DNA from 3 places in the Streptomyces sp. NPDC093089 genome. Region 3 is predicted to be linked to each of the others. Evidence: riboswitches for the same ligand, from Rfam matches in the RefSeq annotation. Region 3 holds a riboswitch; each other region holds the start of a gene.
What was found. Region 3 has a riboswitch for cobalamin ahead of ACIQFX_RS34480 (ribonucleoside-diphosphate reductase subunit alpha). Riboswitches for the same ligand answer to the same signal wherever they lie in the genome.
Positions count from the first base shown of each region.

Region 1: another riboswitch for cobalamin. It lies ahead of cobN (cobaltochelatase subunit CobN); the one in region 3 lies ahead of ACIQFX_RS34480 (ribonucleoside-diphosphate reductase subunit alpha).
Region 2: another riboswitch for cobalamin. It lies ahead of ACIQFX_RS21340 (energy-coupling factor ABC transporter permease); the one in region 3 lies ahead of ACIQFX_RS34480 (ribonucleoside-diphosphate reductase subunit alpha).

Region 1 is NZ_JBIVPA010000001.1:317,597-323,022, reverse strand. Features, by position in the region: gene ACIQFX_RS01560 (precorrin-8X methylmutase) at 1-196, opposite strand, end outside; gene ACIQFX_RS01555 (cobalamin biosynthesis protein CobG) at 211-1,527, opposite strand; cobalamin riboswitch at 1,607-1,742, shown strand; gene cobN (cobaltochelatase subunit CobN) at 1,781-5,404, shown strand.
Region 2 is NZ_JBIVPA010000008.1:412,163-417,588, reverse strand. Features, by position in the region: gene ACIQFX_RS21355 (ATP-binding cassette domain-containing protein) at 1-438, opposite strand, end outside; gene cbiQ (cobalt ECF transporter T component CbiQ) at 435-1,184, opposite strand; gene ACIQFX_RS21345 (energy-coupling factor ABC transporter substrate-binding protein) at 1,191-1,685, opposite strand; gene ACIQFX_RS21340 (energy-coupling factor ABC transporter permease) at 1,682-2,380, opposite strand; cobalamin riboswitch at 2,408-2,615, opposite strand; gene ACIQFX_RS21335 (PTS-dependent dihydroxyacetone kinase phosphotransferase subunit DhaM) at 2,694-3,143, opposite strand; gene dhaL (dihydroxyacetone kinase subunit DhaL) at 3,140-3,760, opposite strand; gene dhaK (dihydroxyacetone kinase subunit DhaK) at 3,811-4,803, opposite strand; partial or broken gene ACIQFX_RS21320 (pirin) at 5,202-5,336, shown strand.
Region 3 is NZ_JBIVPA010000019.1:64,550-69,975, reverse strand. Features, by position in the region: gene def (peptide deformylase) at 1-114, shown strand, start outside; gene ACIQFX_RS34485 (ribonucleotide-diphosphate reductase subunit beta) at 183-1,199, opposite strand; gene ACIQFX_RS34480 (ribonucleoside-diphosphate reductase subunit alpha) at 1,199-3,577, opposite strand; cobalamin riboswitch at 3,708-3,872, opposite strand; gene ACIQFX_RS34475 (GNAT family N-acetyltransferase) at 3,886-4,386, opposite strand; gene mctP (monocarboxylate uptake permease MctP) at 4,461-5,426, opposite strand, start outside.

The DNA.
Region 1 (5,426 bases), on a different contig from region 3:
GGGCCTCGCGGGCGTTCGCGACGACCTGGGGGGAGTACGCGATGTCCTGGACGAGGTCGGTCATGCCGCAGGCGTGGATCATCCGGACCGCCACCTGGGCGACGTCGGCGGGCAGGCCCGCGAGGTCCGCCTCGGCGCGGATCGTGGCAAAGGACCGGCGGTAGATCTCCGCCCCGTCCTTCTCGTAGTCGAACATCCTGGTGCTCTCGCTCATCTCGTCGTCGTGCGGGCCGTGGTGACAGCTTCGGTCAGGGCGGTACGGGGGGTGGGGGCGCCGTCCACCAGGTAGGCGCCGTCGGCGGTGGCGACGACGTCGACCCAGGTGCCGTGCGGGTGACCGCAGCGGCGCTCGCACCCGGAGTAGTGGACCGGGAGGCCCCGCGCGGACCCCGGGGCGGCATCCGCGCGGACGTCCGCGAGGGACTTGGCGCAGCCCGGCCGCCCGGTGCAGGCGCTGACGCCGGCCCAGGGGGAGTCGGGGCGGGTGATCAGCCCGTGGGCGTCGAGGGCGGCGAGCCGCTCCTCGTACGGGCCCGCTCCGACGACGACCGCGCCGCGCCACGGCGTCAGCCGTACCTCCTCGGCGGGCAGCAGGGCGCGCAGCTGGGCGGCGGTGAGGCGGCCGAGGGGCGCGAGGACGTGGAGGGAGTCGGCGCCGAGGGGGCCGGGGGCGAGCGGCGGGGCGTGCACGGGCAGCGAGTCCGCCGGTGGTACGGGCTCCGCCGCGATGCCCGCGCGGTCGAGCGTGCCGGCCACGTCCGGGGCGTGGCCCTCGGGCAGCTCCCGCACCCGCCAGGCGCCGTTTCCGGCCGCGCGGGCGGCGTCGAGGAAGGCCCCGGCGGCGGCGAGCGCGGCGCGGGGCGCGTCGGCTCCGGCGACCAGCCAGGCCCGCCCGCCGACGTACAGACGCACGGCGCCCGGCTCTTGTACGGCGCCCGGCTCTCGTACGGCGTCCGGCTCCCATACGGCGCCCGGCTCCTCCCGCACCCCGGTCGGCCGCACTGCGACCAAGGTCACATCGCCGCCCAGGCCCGCCACGTCGGCGCGTCCGTCGTCGAGGACGAAGAGGAAGCGGCCGGAAAGCGCCGCCGCCCAGGGTTCGGCGCAGAGCAGGGAGTCCAGCTCGCGGGCCCACAACTGGACCTCGGGGCCGCCGAGTCCGTCGAGGCCGGCGGCCGGGGAGGCCACGATGTTGCGGACGCGCTCGTGGGTGGGGGAGGGCAGCAGGCCCGCCTCCGCGAGCAGCGCGGCGAGCTCCGCCCCGCACTCCTCCGCGAGGCCGCGCAGCTCCGCGTTCCCCCGGGAGGTGAGGCTGATCCGTCCGTCGCCGAGGGTCTCCGCCGCGACCGCCAGCGCCTCGACCTGATGATGAGTCAAACGACCTGCGGGCAGACGCAGTCGGGCCAGTCCGCCGTCGTCGGCGGCGTGCAGGCGCAGCGCCCCGGGGCAGGCGTCGCCACGGTCCCGAATGCGAGCTTCGTCCCGCGCGGGCGTCGAGGGTGGGGTGGGCGGCATGGCGGCGAGCATACCCACGGGGAACCGGGCCGCCACCGAGTGTGATCCGGCCGACTCCGCGGCCCGCCCCGCCCCGCCGACGCCACGATCTAGGATGCAGATCGGCATGGGGTCCCAGGACCCCGGGGAGGAAGCCCGGTGAGAATCCGGCGCGGTCCCGCCACTGTGAGCCCGTACCGGCGACGGTACGGGTGAGTCAGGAACTCCCCGCCGTCCACACGACCACCCGGGGCGCGGACAACCCCGAGGAAGGCCTGAGCTCGCCATGCTTCTGCTGCTGTCGCACTCCGACACCGACCTGCTCAGCGCCCGTGCGGCGAACGCCGGCTCAGCCGGCGGCCCGGTGGAGTACCGCTTCGCCAACCCCTCCCGGCTCCCCCTCGCCGACCTCCCCGGCCTCCTCGACGACGCCGAGCTCGTCGTCGTCCGCCTCCTCGGTGGCCTCCGCTCCTGGCAGGAGGGCATCGATGCCATCCGCGCCACCGGAAAGCCGGTCGTCGTCCTCAGCGGCGAACAGGCCCCCGACGCGCAGCTGATGGAGGCCTCCACCGTCCCCGTCGGCGTCGCCACCGAGGCCCACGCCTACCTGGCGCACGGCGGCCCGGAGAACCTGGAGCAGCTCGCCCGCTTCCTCTCCGACACCGTCCTCCTCACCGGCCACGGCTTCGAGGCCCCGGCCGCCGCCCCCACCTGGGGCCCGCTGGAGCGCACCCCGAAGCCCGTCGACGGTCCGACCGTCGCCGTGCTCTACTACCGCGCCCACCACATGAGCGGGAACACCGCCTTCGTCGGCGCCCTCTGCGACGCCGTCGAGGACGCCGGAGCCCGGGCGCTGCCGCTGTACGTGGCCTCCCTGCGCGCCCCCGAGGCGGAGCTGATCTCCGTCCTGAGCGGAGCCGACGCGATCGTCACCACCGTCCTCGCGGCCGGCGGCACCAAGCCCGCCGAGGCGCAGGCCGGCGGCGACGAGGAGGCCTGGGACGCGGGCGCGCTCGCCGCGCTCGACGTGCCGATCCTCCAGGCGCTGTGCCTGACCGGCTCGCGGTCCGCGTGGGAGGAGAACGACGAGGGCCTCTCGCCGCTGGACGCCGCCAGCCAGGTCGCTGTCCCCGAGTTCGACGGCCGGCTCATCACCGTCCCCTTCTCCTTCAAGGAGATCGACGAGGACGGCCTGCCCGCGTACGTCGCCGACGCCGAACGCGCGGCCCGCGTCGCCGGGATCGCCGTCCGGCACGCCCGGCTCCGCCACATCCCGAACGCCGAGAAGAAGCTGGCGCTCGTCCTCTCCGCGTACCCGACCAAGCACTCCCGCATCGGCAACGCGGTCGGCCTCGACACCCCCGCCTCCGCCGTCGCGCTGCTCCGCCGCCTCATCGCGGAGGGCTACGACTTCGGACCGGCCGAGGACCTCCCCGGCCTGGTCTCCGGCGACGGCGACGAGCTGATCTACGCCCTCATCGAGGCCGGCGGCCACGACCAGGACTGGCTCACCGAGGAGCAGCTCGCCCGCAACCCCGTCCGCATCCCGGCCGCCGACTACAAGCGCTGGTACGCGACGCTGCCCGCCGAGCTCCGCGAGCAGGTCGAGGAGCACTGGGGCCCGGCGCCCGGCGAGATGTTCCTCGACCGGTCTCGCAATCCGGAGGGCGACATCGTCCTCGCCGCCCTGCGGCGCGGGAACCTGCTGATCCTCATCCAGCCGCCGCGCGGCTTCGGCGAGAACCCGATCGCGATCTACCACGACCCCGACCTCCCGCCGTCGCACCACTACCTGGCCGCCTACCGCTGGATCGCCGCCCGCGCCGAGGACGGCGGCTTCGGCGCCGACGCCATGGTCCACCTGGGCAAGCACGGCAACCTGGAGTGGCTGCCCGGCAAGAACGCCGGCCTGTCCGCCGCCTGCGGCCCGGACGCGGCGCTCGGCGACATCCCGCTGGTCTACCCGTTCCTCGTCAACGACCCGGGCGAGGGCACCCAGGCCAAGCGGCGCGTCCACGCCACCCTCGTCGACCACCTGGTCCCGCCGATGGCCCGCGCCGACTCGTACGGCGACATCGCGCGCCTGGAGCAGCTCCTCGACGAGTACGCGCAGATCTCCTCCATGGACCCGGCGAAGCTGCCCGCGATCCGCGCCCAGATCTGGACGCTGATCCAGGCCGCCAAGCTCGACCACGACCTCGGTCTGGAGGAGCGCCCCGAGGACGACGGCTTCGACGACTTCCTGCTGCACGTCGACGGCTGGCTGTGCGAGGTCAAGGACGCCCAGATCCGCGACGGCCTGCACGTCCTCGGCGGAGCCCCGGAGGGCGAGGCCCGCGTCAACCTGGTCCTCTCGATCCTGCGCGCCCGCCAGATCTGGGGCGGCACGCAGGCGCTGCCCGGCCTGCGCGAGGCCCTCGGCCTCGACGAGTCGGCCGCCACCCGCACCACCGCCGACGAGGCGGAGGAGAAGGCCCGCGCGCTCGTCGAGGGCATGGAGGCCGCCGGCTGGTCCGTCGCCGCGATCGACACGGTCGCCGCCGCGTACGGCCCCGAGGTGCACGCCGTGCTGCGGTTCGCCTGTGAGCAGGTCGTGCCGCGCCTCGCCGCCACCACCGACGAGCTGGCGCACGCCGTGCACGCCCTGAACGGCGGCTTCGTCCCCGCCGGCCCGTCCGGCTCCCCGCTGCGCGGCCTGGTCAACGTCCTGCCGACCGGCCGGAACTTCTACTCCGTCGACCCGAAGGCCGTGCCGTCCCGGCTCGCCTGGGAGACCGGCCAGGCCCTCGCCGACTCCCTCCTGGAGCGCTACCGCACCGACAACGGCGAGTGGCCGACCTCGGTGGGCCTCTCCCTGTGGGGCACGAGCGCGATGCGCACCGCCGGCGACGATGTCGCCGAGGCGCTCGCCCTGCTCGGCGTCCGCCCGCTGTGGGACGAGGCCTCCCGCCGCGTGAACGGCCTGGAGCCGATCCCGCCGGCCGAGCTCGGCCGCCCGCGCATCGACGTCACCCTGCGCATCTCCGGCTTCTTCCGGGACGCGTTCCCGCACGTCATCGGCCTCCTCGACGACGCCGTGCGGCTGGTCGCCGGTCTGGAGGGCGAGTCCGCCGAGGACAACCACGTCCGGGCGCACGCGCAGGCCGACCTCGCCGAGCACGGCGACGAGCGGCGCGCCACCACCCGCATCTTCGGCTCCCGCCCCGGCACGTACGGCGCGGGCATCCTCCAGCTGATCGACTCGCGCGACTGGCGCACCGACGCCGACCTCGCCGAGGTGTACACGGTGTGGGGCGGGTACGCGTACGGACGCGGGCTCGAAGGGCGCCCGGCGCGCGCCGAGATGGAGACCGCGTACAAGCGGATCGCGGTCGCCGCGAAGAACACGGACACCCGCGAGCACGACATCGCCGACTCCGACGACTACTTCCAGTACCACGGCGGCATGGTCGCGACCGTGCGCGCGCTCAAGGGCACCGCGCCCGAGGCGTACATCGGCGACTCCACCCGCCCGGAGACCGTCCGCACCCGCACCCTCGTCGAGGAGACCTCCCGGGTCTTCCGCGCCCGCGTGGTCAACCCGCGCTGGATCGAGGCGATGCGCCGCCACGGCTACAAGGGCGCGTTCGAGCTGGCGGCGACCGTCGACTACCTCTTCGGCTACGACGCCACGACCGGCGTCGTCGCCGACTGGATGTACGACAAGCTGACGCAGGAGTACGTCCTCGACCCGGCGAACCAGGCCTTCCTCAAGGAGGCCAACCCGTGGGCCCTGCACGGCATCGCCGAGCGGCTCCTCGAAGCCGAGTCCCGCGGCATGTGGGAGAAGCCGGACCCGGAGACCCTGGCCGCCCTGCGCCAGGTGTTCCTGGAGACGGAGGGCGACCTGGAGGGGTCGGACGAGGACTGAGCCCCGTCCGGGGCCGGGGGCG
Region 2 (5,426 bases), on a different contig from region 3:
GTCCGCGAGCGCCACGATGTCCAGCGCCTCCAGCGCCTCGCGCACCCGGAGCCGCACCTCCTCCTCGGGCAGCCCCAGGTTCATCGGCCCGAACGACACGTCCTGGCCGACCGAGGCCGCGAACAGCTGGTCGTCCGGGTCCTGCACCACGAGCTGCACGGTGGTCCGCAGCCGGGTCAGCCCCCGGCGGTCGTACGCCACCTCCGCGCCGTCCAGGAGCAGCGACCCGCTCGCGCACCGCAGCCCGCCGCTCAGCAACCGCAGCAGCGTCGTCTTGCCGCTGCCGTTGCGGCCTAGGAGCGCGACGGCCCGCCCCTCCGCCACCGCGAAGTCCACCCCCGACAGGACGGCCGGCCCGTCCTCGTAGGCGTACCCCGCCCCCACCAGCTCCACGACGGGCGTCGCGCCCCGGGGCGTCGTCGCGTTCTGAGGCGTCACGGAAGGAACCTTTCCAGTACGAGGGTGAGGGCGACGAGCCCCCCGAGCAGCACGGCCGTCGCCGCGAGGAACCGGCGGGAGATCCCGCACGCGGGCACGAGCACCCGCAGCGTTCCGTCGTAGCCACGCCCGGCGAGCCCCGACTGCAGGCGCTGCGCCCGGTCGAAGGCCCGGACGAACGTGGTGGCGCCGAGCCCCGCGAGCGAACGCCAGGTCGCGGCCCGGGTGGTGTGCCCCAGCCGGGCCGCCTGGGCCTGCCGGATCCTGGACAGCGAGTCGAGCAGCAGGAAGATGATCCGGTACATCACGAGCGCCACGTCCACCACCGGCGCCGGCACCCCCGCCCGGACCAGCCGGGGGAGCACGTCGGACACCGGCGTCGTGAACGCGAACAGCAGCACCCCGAGCGAGGCCGCCGCCGTCCGCAGCAGCAGCCCGCCCGCGTGTTCCGGGCCACCGGGCGCCAGCGCCACGATCCCCCGCGCCCCGCCCACCTCGAACAGCAGCGGGACCGCGCCCGTGACACAGAAGCCGAGCGGAACGCGAAACGCCCGCCACAACTGACGGCCCGGCACACCGGCCGGTCCGAGCAGCACCCCGAGCGTCACCGCCGCCACCAGCACCGCACCCGGCCACGGCGGCAGGGCCACCGCGCACAGCGTCAGACCGAAACCGAGCAGCGCCTTCTCGGCGGGATGGCGGGAGCGCCAGCGACTGCTGTGCGCGGCCGCGTCGATGGGCAGCATCGGCGCCTACACGCCCCGCCCGTCGACGGGCGGGGCAGCGGCACCCGCGCCGCCCTCGTCCGCCGCCGGCGTACTTTCCGCCTCGGCCTTGGCCGCCGGAGCGTCCGCCCCGGTCACGGCCGCCGCACCGACCGCCCCGTCCCCGTCCCCGTCCGCCGCGCCGTCCGCCCCGGTCACGGCCGCCGCGGCCCGCGCCTGCCCCTGCCGGCGGCCGCGCCGCAGGCCGAAGTAGTACGCCAGGAATCCGGCGCCCAGGGCCGCCTGGAGCGCGAAGAGCGCCGACTCGATCTCGCCGGACGGCGGCTCGTACAGGGGGCTGAACCAGGGCTCGTAGTCGGGATCGAGTTCGGTGATGGCCGTCTCGGCCTCCCCGTCGGACCCGCTGAACGGCTGCTCCTTGTGGTCGCCGAGACCCAGCGCGAGCGGCAGCACCGCGAGCGCGACGACGACGAGCAGCAGCAGTCCGTTGATCCTCGTGTTACGGCTGATCTTGACGCTCATCGCGCGGCCGCCTCCTTGTCGAGCGCGGTCCGCGGCCGGGGAAGGACACCCAGCCGGGTCAGCTCGCCCTTGCTCGACTGGCTGAGCAGCCGCATCACGAGCACGGTGAGCAGGCCCTCGCTCACCGCCAGCGGAATCTGCGTCACCGCGAAGATCCCGCCGAACTTGGCCAGCGCGCCCGGCACCCCCGTACCGGCGTCCGGGAACGCGAGCGCCAGCTGGACGCTGGTGACGCAGTACGTGGACAGGTCGGCGACGAACGCGCCGAAGAACACGGCGACCATCAGCGGCGTACCGAACCGGCGCAGCAGCCGGTACGTCCCGTACCCCGCCCAGGGCCCGACGACCGCCATCGAGAAGGCGTTGGCGCCGAGCGTGGTCAGGCCGCCGTGGGCGAGCAGCAGCGCCTGGAACAGCAGGGTGATCGTGCCGAGGACCGCCATGATCGGCGGCCGGAACAGGATCGCGCCCAGTCCCGTACCGGTCGGATGGGAGCAGCTCCCCGTCACCGAAGGCAGTTTGAGCGCGGACAGGACGAACGTGAAGGCGCCGGAGGCGCCGAGCAGCAGCGTGGACTCGGGATTGGACCGCACCTCGCGGGTCAGCGCGCGGACCCCGTGGACGACGAACGGGGCGGCCGCGACGCCCCAGGCGGCGGCGTGAGCGGGGGGCAGATACCCCTCGGCTATATGCATGGTCGGGAGACCTCTCCAGCACCTCGTGGATGGACAACGCACCCTGGCCGGTCTCCTGGCTGACGGTCATGCCGTCCGACTCCGCCTTCCCACACCGAGACGGTCTCCCGCCGCGGTCCAGTGGCTTCCCCGAGGGTGTTACCCGCGGGGGTGGAGCCGGACCTCCCGATCACAGTGGCGAGGGCCGCACCGGTACTCCACCGGTTTCCCGTACACCAAGGCCCTGCGACATTAGTGGGTTGACCTGCTGCATCACAACACGGCCGCCACCCGCCGCGCCCCCTCCGTCACTCCGCGCACTCGCCGCGCGGGCTCATTCCTTGCGGTACGCGTACGCCTCCGAGGCCGCCGCGGCCACCGCGTCGAGGTCTCCGCCCGTGCTCGCCGTCACCAGCGCCGCGACCGCGCCCTCGACGAACGGAGCGTCCACCAACCGCGAACCCGCGGGCAGTTCGTCCCCCTCGGCGAGCAAGGCCTTCACCGTGAGCACCGCACTTCCCAGATCGACCAGGAGCGCCACCCCCGCCCCCCGGTCGACCTCCTTCGCCGCCTCGGCGATCAGCTCCGAACTCGTCCCCAGACCCCCGTCCGGCGTTCCCCCCGCCGCCGCCACCGGCGCGAGCCTCCCGCCCCCCGCCAGCCCCCGCGCCAGCTCGGCCACTGCCCCCGCGACCGCCGCACTGTGCGACACGAGCACGATGCCGACGAACGCGGAGGCACCGGACGCCGAGCCGTCAGCCGAACCATCGGCCGCCGCGCTCACGAAGCCCCCTCGGTGCGCGCGGTCCCGGCCAGCGTCGAGAACAGCAGCGCCGACGACGTCGCCCCCGGATCCTGGTGCCCGACCGACCGCTCGCCGAGATAGCTCGCCCGGCCCTTGCGCGCCCGCAGGGGTACGGTCCCGACGGCGCCCTCCCCGGCGGCGGCGGAGGCCGCGCCGAACGAGGTCCGCAGGCCCTCCACGGCCGGCACCAGCGCGTCCAGCATCGTCTTGTCGCCCACCTGCGCCCCGCCGAGCTGGGACACGGCGGCGACGCCGGCACCCAGCGCCTCGGCGAGCCGCGCCCGGTCGAACCGCTCGTCCTCGCCGAGGGCCTTGCCCGTGCGGCGCAGCAGCGTCCCGTACAGGGGGCCCGACGCGCCGCCGACCGTGGAGATGAGCTGCCGTCCGGCGGTGGTGAGCACGGCGCCGGGTGTCGACGGCGGCTCCTTGGCCAGCGTCTCGGCCACGGAGGCGAATCCCCGCTTGAGGTTGGCGCCGTGGTCGGCGTCGCCGATCGCCGAGTCCAGCTCCGTCAGCCGTTCCGCCTCGCGCTCCACGGCCTCGGCGACCGCGGCCAGCCAGCGCAGCAGGAACTCTGCACCGAACGTCTCCGTCATGACCTCTCCCTCTCCCTCTCTCTCGCCCGCCGGCGTCCCCACGGCCCGGCTCACCGGCCCCAGCGCAGGGCGGGCGTCTGTACGGGCGCGTCCCACAGCCGCAGCAGTTCCTCGTCCACCTCGCACAGCGACACGGAGCAGCCCGCCATGTCGAGCGAGGTCACGTAGTTCCCGACGAGCGTCCGCGCCACCGGCACGCCCCGCTCGGTGAGCACCCGCTGCACCTCCGCGTTGAAGCCGTACAGCTCCAGGAGCGGCGTCCCGCCCATGCCGTTCACCAGCACGAGCACCGGACCGGTGGGCCCCAGGTCCTCGACGACGGCGTCCACGGCGAAGTCGGCGATCTCCCGCGACGTCATCATGGCCCGGCGCTCGCGGCCCGGCTCACCGTGGATGCCGACGCCCAACTCCAGCTCTCCGTCCGGCAGGTCGAAGGTGGGACTGCCCTTCGCGGGCGTGCTGCACGCGCTCAGCGCCACGCCGAAGGACCGCGACCGCTCGTTCACCCGGCGGGCGATCGACTCCACCCGCTCCAGCGGCGCGCCCTCCTCGGCCGCCGCCCCCGCGATCTTCTCCACGAACAGCGTGCCACCGGTCCCGCGCCGCCCCGCCGTGTACAGGCTGTCCGTCACCGCCACGTCGTCGTCGACCAGCACCTTCGCGACCTGGATGCCCTCGTCCTCCGCGAGCTCCGCCGCCATCTCGAAGTTCAGCACGTCCCCGGTGTAGTTCTTCACGACGAACAACACCCCGGCCCCGCTGTCCACCGCCGCCGCGGCCCGCACCATCTGATCGGGCACCGGCGACGTGAACACCTCCCCGGGACACGCCGCCGCCAGCATCCCCGGCCCCACGAACCCCCCGTGCAACGGCTCGTGCCCCGACCCACCCCCGGACACCAGCGCCACCTTCCCCGCCACCGGCGCGTCCCGCCGCACCACGACCCGCCGCTCCACGTCCACGGTCAACTCGGGATGAGCCGCCGCCATCCCCCGCAGCGCATCGGCGACGACGGTCTCCGGAACGTTGATGAGCATCCTCACGGGTACCTCCTGGTGAGACTGGCAGTCATGTAGCTGAGCAGGCTTTTCGCAGGTCAGAATGGGTGAGGAATGTTATTGGCCTTGGCGTTTCATGGCGCTCGGGAGCGGTTCCGTGCGGTACTGGCACCGACCCGGTGCCGACTTTCCTGACTGGTCATCAGGAAGGGCTTGTGGTGGGTGCTCTTTGCATCTGTGCATGATGACGCAATTATCGCTGCAGGGGCGCGGCCGCGCACCGGTGCGTCGGCGGTCGGAAGCGGCCGATTCCGGGCCGGTCGGCTTCGTGCGGTGCTGGGGGCGACCGGCTGAACGTCCACGACGTCGCGACGCAGGACATCTACCGGGTGCGGGGGCAGGTCCACCCGAACACGCTGAAGCCGGCGAAGCCGCAGCGCCGCGGCCGCACCGACGGCGAGATCCGCAAGGCCCGGGAGAACTGGATGACCGGCTCGCGCTTCGGCGAGGTGAAGGGGTGCGACGGAGGCCGGCTGGACGCCCCGGAGGTGCCGGCGACGCAGCTAAAGGCGCGGGGGACGGGTGCGCTGAACTGCTGTTTCCTCTGCCGATTCGATGTGGGGTCGGGGGTGCTCGGCCTCTTCCTGTGGCTGCCGTGGCGACTGTGG
Region 3 (5,426 bases):
GACCACCTGTACGGCTACCTGTACATCGACCGCCTCTCCAAGCGCGACCGCAAGGACGCCCTCCGCCAGATGGAAGAGGGCACCCCGCGCTACGAGACGGTGCCGAACGCCTGATCGCGCGACCGCACGGAGAAGGGCCCCGCACTCGCCGAGTGCGGGGCCCTTCTCCGTGCGGCCGTGGCCTAGAAGTCCTCGTCCAGGTCCACCGAGCCCTCGACGGCCACCTGGTAGGCGGACGGGCGGCGCTCGAAGAAGTTGGTGAGCTCCTGGACGCCCTGGAGCTCCATGAACGCGAAGGGGTTCTCGGAGCCGTACACCGGGGCGAAGCCGAGGCGCTGGAGGCGCTGGTCGGCGACGCACTGGAGGTACTCGCGCATGGACTCGGTGTTCATGCCGGGCAGGCCGTCGCCGCAGAGGTCGCGGCCGAACTGCAGCTCCGCCTCGACGGCTTCCCTGAGCATGTCGGTGACCTGCTGCTGGAGGGCGTCGTCGAAGAGCTCCGGCTCCTCCTTGCGGACGGTGTCCACGACCTCGAAGGCGAAGTTCATGTGCATCGTCTCGTCGCGGAAGACCCAGTTGGTGCCGGTGGCCAGGCCGTGCAGCAGACCGCGGGACCGGAACCAGTACACGTACGCGAAGGCGCCGTAGAAGAACAGGCCCTCGATGCACGCCGCGAAGCAGATGAGGTTGAGCAGGAAGCGGCGGCGGTCGGCGGCCGTCTCCAGCTTCTCGATCTTCTCGACCGAGTCCATCCACTTGAAGCAGAACTGCGCCTTCTCGCGGATGGAGGGGATCTCCTCGACCGCGTCGAACGCGGCGGCGCGGTCGTCCGGATCGGGCAGGTAGGTGTCGAGCAGCGTCAGGTAGAACTGGACGTGCACGGCCTCCTCGAACAGCTGGCGCGACAGGTACAGGCGCGCCTCCGGGGAGTTGATGTGCTTGTAGAGCGTCAGCACCAGGTTGTTCGACACGATCGAGTCGCCCGTCGCGAAGAACGCGACCAGACGGCCGATCATGTGCTGCTCACCGGGGGTGAGCTTGGCGAGGTCGGCGACGTCCGAGTGGAGGTCGACCTCCTCCACCGTCCACGTGTTCTTGATCGCGTCCCGGTACCGCTCGTAGAAGTCCGGGTACCGCATCGGACGGAGGGTCAGCTCGAAGCCCGGGTCGAGGAGGTTCTTGCGTTCGGTGGTGCTCATTACTGGCAGGCCTCGCAGGACTCGGGGTTTTCCAGGGAGCAGGCGAGGGCGTCCGCGTCGGAGACCGCCTGCTGGACGGGGATGGGGGCGGCGGTCGCCGTCGACGCCTGCGCGGCGCGGGCGATCCGGGTCGCCGGGCGGGAGCGCAGGTAGTACGTCGTCTTCAGACCCTGCTTCCAGGCGTACGCGTACATCGACGACAGCTTGCCGATCGTCGGCGTCTCCATGAACAGGTTCAGCGACTGCGACTGGTCCAGGAACGGGGTGCGGGCCGCCGCCATGTCGATCAGGCCGCGCTGCGGGATCTCCCACGCCGTGCGGTACAGCTCGCGCACCTCGGCCGGGATCCAGCCGAAGCCGGCCACCGAACCGCTGGCGTCGCGGAGCGCGTCCCGGGTCTGCGCGTCCCACACGCCGAGCTTCTTCAGCTCGTCGACGAGGTACGAGTTGACCTGGAGGAACTCGCCCGACAGCGTCTCGCGCTTGAAGAGGTTCGAGACCTGCGGCTCGATGCACTCGTACACGCCGGCGATCGAGGCGATCGTCGCGGTCGGCGCGATGGCCAGGAGCAGGCTGTTGCGCATGCCGACGGCGGCGATCCGCTCGCGCAGCGCGGCCCAGCGCTCCGGCCAGTTGAGCTCCACGTCGTAGTGGTCGGGGTGCAGCACGCCGCGGGCGGTGCGGGTCTGCTCCCAGGCCGGCAGCGGGCCGCTGCGCTCGGCGAGGTCGGCGGAGGCCTCGTACGCGGCGAGCATGATCCGCTCGGCGATACGGGTGGACAGCGCGCGCGCCTCGGCGGAGTCGAACGGCAGCCGCAGCTGGAAGAAGACGTCCTGGAGGCCCATCGCGCCCAGGCCGACCGGCCGCCAGCGGGCGTTGGAGCGCCCGGCCTGCTCGGTCGGGTAGAAGTTGATGTCGACGACCCGGTCGAGGAAGGTGACGGCCGTGCGGACGGTCTCGTCGAGGCGCTCCCAGTCGATGTCGCCGCCGGTGACGAACGCGCCCAGGTTCACCGAACCGAGGTTGCAGACGGCGGTCTCGCCGTCGTTCGTGACCTCGATGATCTCGGTGCAGAGGTTCGAGGAGTGGACGACGGTGCCGGGCTCGGCGGTCTGGTTCGCGGTCCGGTTGGACGCGTCCTTGAAGGTCATCCAGCCGTTGCCGGTCTGGGCCAGGGTCCGCATCATCCGGCCGTACAGGTCGCGGGCCGGCATCGTCTTGCGGGCCAGGCCCTTCGCCTCGGCGGCGCGGTAGGCGGCGTCGAACTCCTCGCCGTACAGGTCGACGAGCTCGGGCACGTCCGACGGCGAGAACAGCGACCAGTCGGCGTCCGCGTTGACGCGGCGCATGAACTCGTCCGGGATCCAGTGCGCCAGGTTCAGGTTGTGCGTGCGGCGCTGGTCCTCGCCCGTGTTGTCGCGGAGCTCCAGGAACTCCTCGATGTCCGCGTGCCAGGTCTCCAGGTAGACGGCGGCGGCACCCTTGCGGCGGCCGCCCTGGTTCACCGCGGCGACGGAGGCGTCGAGGGTCTTCAGGAACGGGACGATGCCGTTGGAGTGGCCGTTGGTGCCGCGGATCAGCGAACCGCGGGCGCGGATGCGGGAGTAGGAGAGCCCGATGCCGCCGGCGTGCTTCGACAGGCGCGCGACCTGGTGGTAGCGGCCGTAGATGGAGTCCAGCTCGTCCTGCGGGGAGTCCAGGAGGTAGCAGGAGGACATCTGCGGGTGGCGGGTGCCGGAGTTGAAGAGCGTGGGGGAGGACGGCAGGTAGTCCAGGCGGCTCATCAGCCCGTACAGCGCGGCGACCTCGTCGAGCGCGCGGACGCTGTCGTCCTCGGCCAGGCCGCTGGCGACGCGCAGCATGAAGTGCTGCGGGGTCTCGATCACCTTGCGGGTGATCGGGTGGCGCAGCAGGTAGCGCGAGTAGAGGGTGCGCAGGCCGAAGTAGCCGAAGCGGTCGTCGGCGTCCCGGTCGATCAGGGTGTCGAGCCGGTCCGCGTGCAGTGCGACGAAGGCGGCGGTGCGGTCGGCGATCAGGCCCTCGCGGTGACCGACGGCGACGGAGGCGGAGAAGGAGACCGCGCCCTGGTCGGCCGCCTCGTCGGCGATGGTGATCGTCAGGAGCCGGGCGGCGAGCCGGGAGTACGCCGGGTCCTCGGCGATCAGGCCCGCGGCCGCCTCGGTGGCCAGCTCGCGCAGTTCCGCCTCGTCCGACGCGGCGCTGCGGCCGCGCAGCGCGGCGGCGGCGATCTTGCCGGGGTCGGTGTCGGGGAGATCGGCGGTGAGGTCGGTCAGGGTCCGCAGCAGCACGGTCCCGGGGCCGTCGCTCTCGACCGCGGAAGCCTCGGCCGAAGCCGGATCGGCGGGCGCGATGGTCACGTGGGGGCTCTCCCTCGCTCGGCTCGGGGCCGCGACGGGGAAGGCGGGCAGGGGGGCGTCCGTCATGCCGGACGCGCCGTGTCCACCGGCCCACTCCGCGAGGCCCGGAAGTCAGTGGCACCCGGAACGGAAGGACCGGGCGCGCTGCCGCAGGTCCTCGGACTCACTCCGTACGAAACCGCACGAAGCACACCGTTGCGGGACAGTTCCGGATTCGCGCCGGATTCCCCTGCGTCGACAGCGAGGATGAGCATACATGTGGGGGGCACCGCTGACGGCACCCCCCACATGTTGTGTCGGTCGTGGGGCTACAGCTCCAGCGCGTACGTCCGCAGCGCGTGGCCGGGGATCGGCTCCCAGTCCCGATCGGGGGTGCGGACGAAGCCGAGCCGCTCGTAGATCCGGTGCGCCGCGACCATCTTCGCGTCCGTGGAGAGCACCAGCCGCGCGCAGCCGGGGAGGGCCCGCGCCCGGTCCGCGCAGGCGCGTACGAGCGCTTCTCCGACGCCCCTGCCGCGGGCCGCGGGCGCGACCACCAGCATCCGGAACTCGGCCTCGCCGGCGACCGCGATGTCCGCCCAGGTGGTGCCTCCGGCGGCGAAGGTCACCCCGCCGACGATGCCGCTCTCCGGGTCGGCGGCGACGAGCACCTCGCTCTCGCGGGCCCGCCGGGCCGTGTCGCGGAGCACGGCCAGGTAGAAGTCGTCCTCGCCGTGGAGCAGCAGCCCGTCGTTCAGATAGGTGAGTCCGGTGAGATCGCCGAGCTCCTCGTACTCCTCGGGCCGTACCGCCCTGATCACGATGTCCATGAGGGCAGTCTGCCCCCACCGCGCGCGAAAGGGGCCCGGGATCTCCCGGGCCCCTCCTGTGCGCGTGCGCGGGGTCAGTGCACCGAGGCGCCGACCTTCGCGCGGTCCGACGAGCCGGTCGCGGCGTCGCCGGCGTCCGCCGTGTAGTCCTCGGGCGAGGTCTCGTCGACGCCCTCGGGGGCCTTGACGGCCTTGAGGACGAAGGTCAGGACGACCGTGACGACGACGTTGAGGACGAAGGCGGTGAGGCCGATGTAGCCGATCTCGCCGATGCCGGGGATCTCGGCGGAGGAGCCGCCGAAGTGCTTCTGGGTCGGGCTGGCGACGCCGTACGCGGCGACGGTGCCGTAGACCATGCCGACGGCCCAGCCGGCGAGCAGCGCCCAGCGGTGGAACCAGCGGGTGAACAGGCCGCCGACGAGGGCCGGGAAGGTCTGCAGGATCCAGATGCCGCCGAGCAGCTGGAAGTTGATCGCGACCGTCTTGTCCATGGTGAGGACGAAGGCCAGCGCGCCGACCTTCACCAGGAGCGAGACCAGCTTGGAGACCTTGGTCTCCTGCGCCGGGGTCGCGTCCGGTTTGATGAAGTCCTTGTAGATGTTCCTGGTGAACAGGTTGGCCGCGGCGATCGACATGATCGCGGCCGGGACGAGCGCGCCGATGCCGATCGCGGCGAAGGCCACGCCCGCGAACCAGTCCGGGAACATGGTCTCGAAGAGCTGCGGGATGGCGAGCTGGCCGTTCTTGACCTTGATCCCGGCGGCGATGGCCATGAAACCGAGCAGCGCGAGCAGGCCCAGCATCAGGGAGTACAGCGGCAGGATCGTGGTGTTGCGGCGGATGACGTCGCGGCTCCTCGACGACAGCGTCGCCGTGATCGAGTGCGGGTACATGAAGAGCGCGAGCGCCGAGCCGAGCGCGAGCGTCGCGTACGTCCACTGGCCGGCCTCGCCGGGGACGAGCGTGCCGCGCGGCTTGCCGGTCGCCGGGTTGGTCTGCGCGTAGGCCTCGCCGGCCTTGGCGAAGATCTCGTCGAAGCC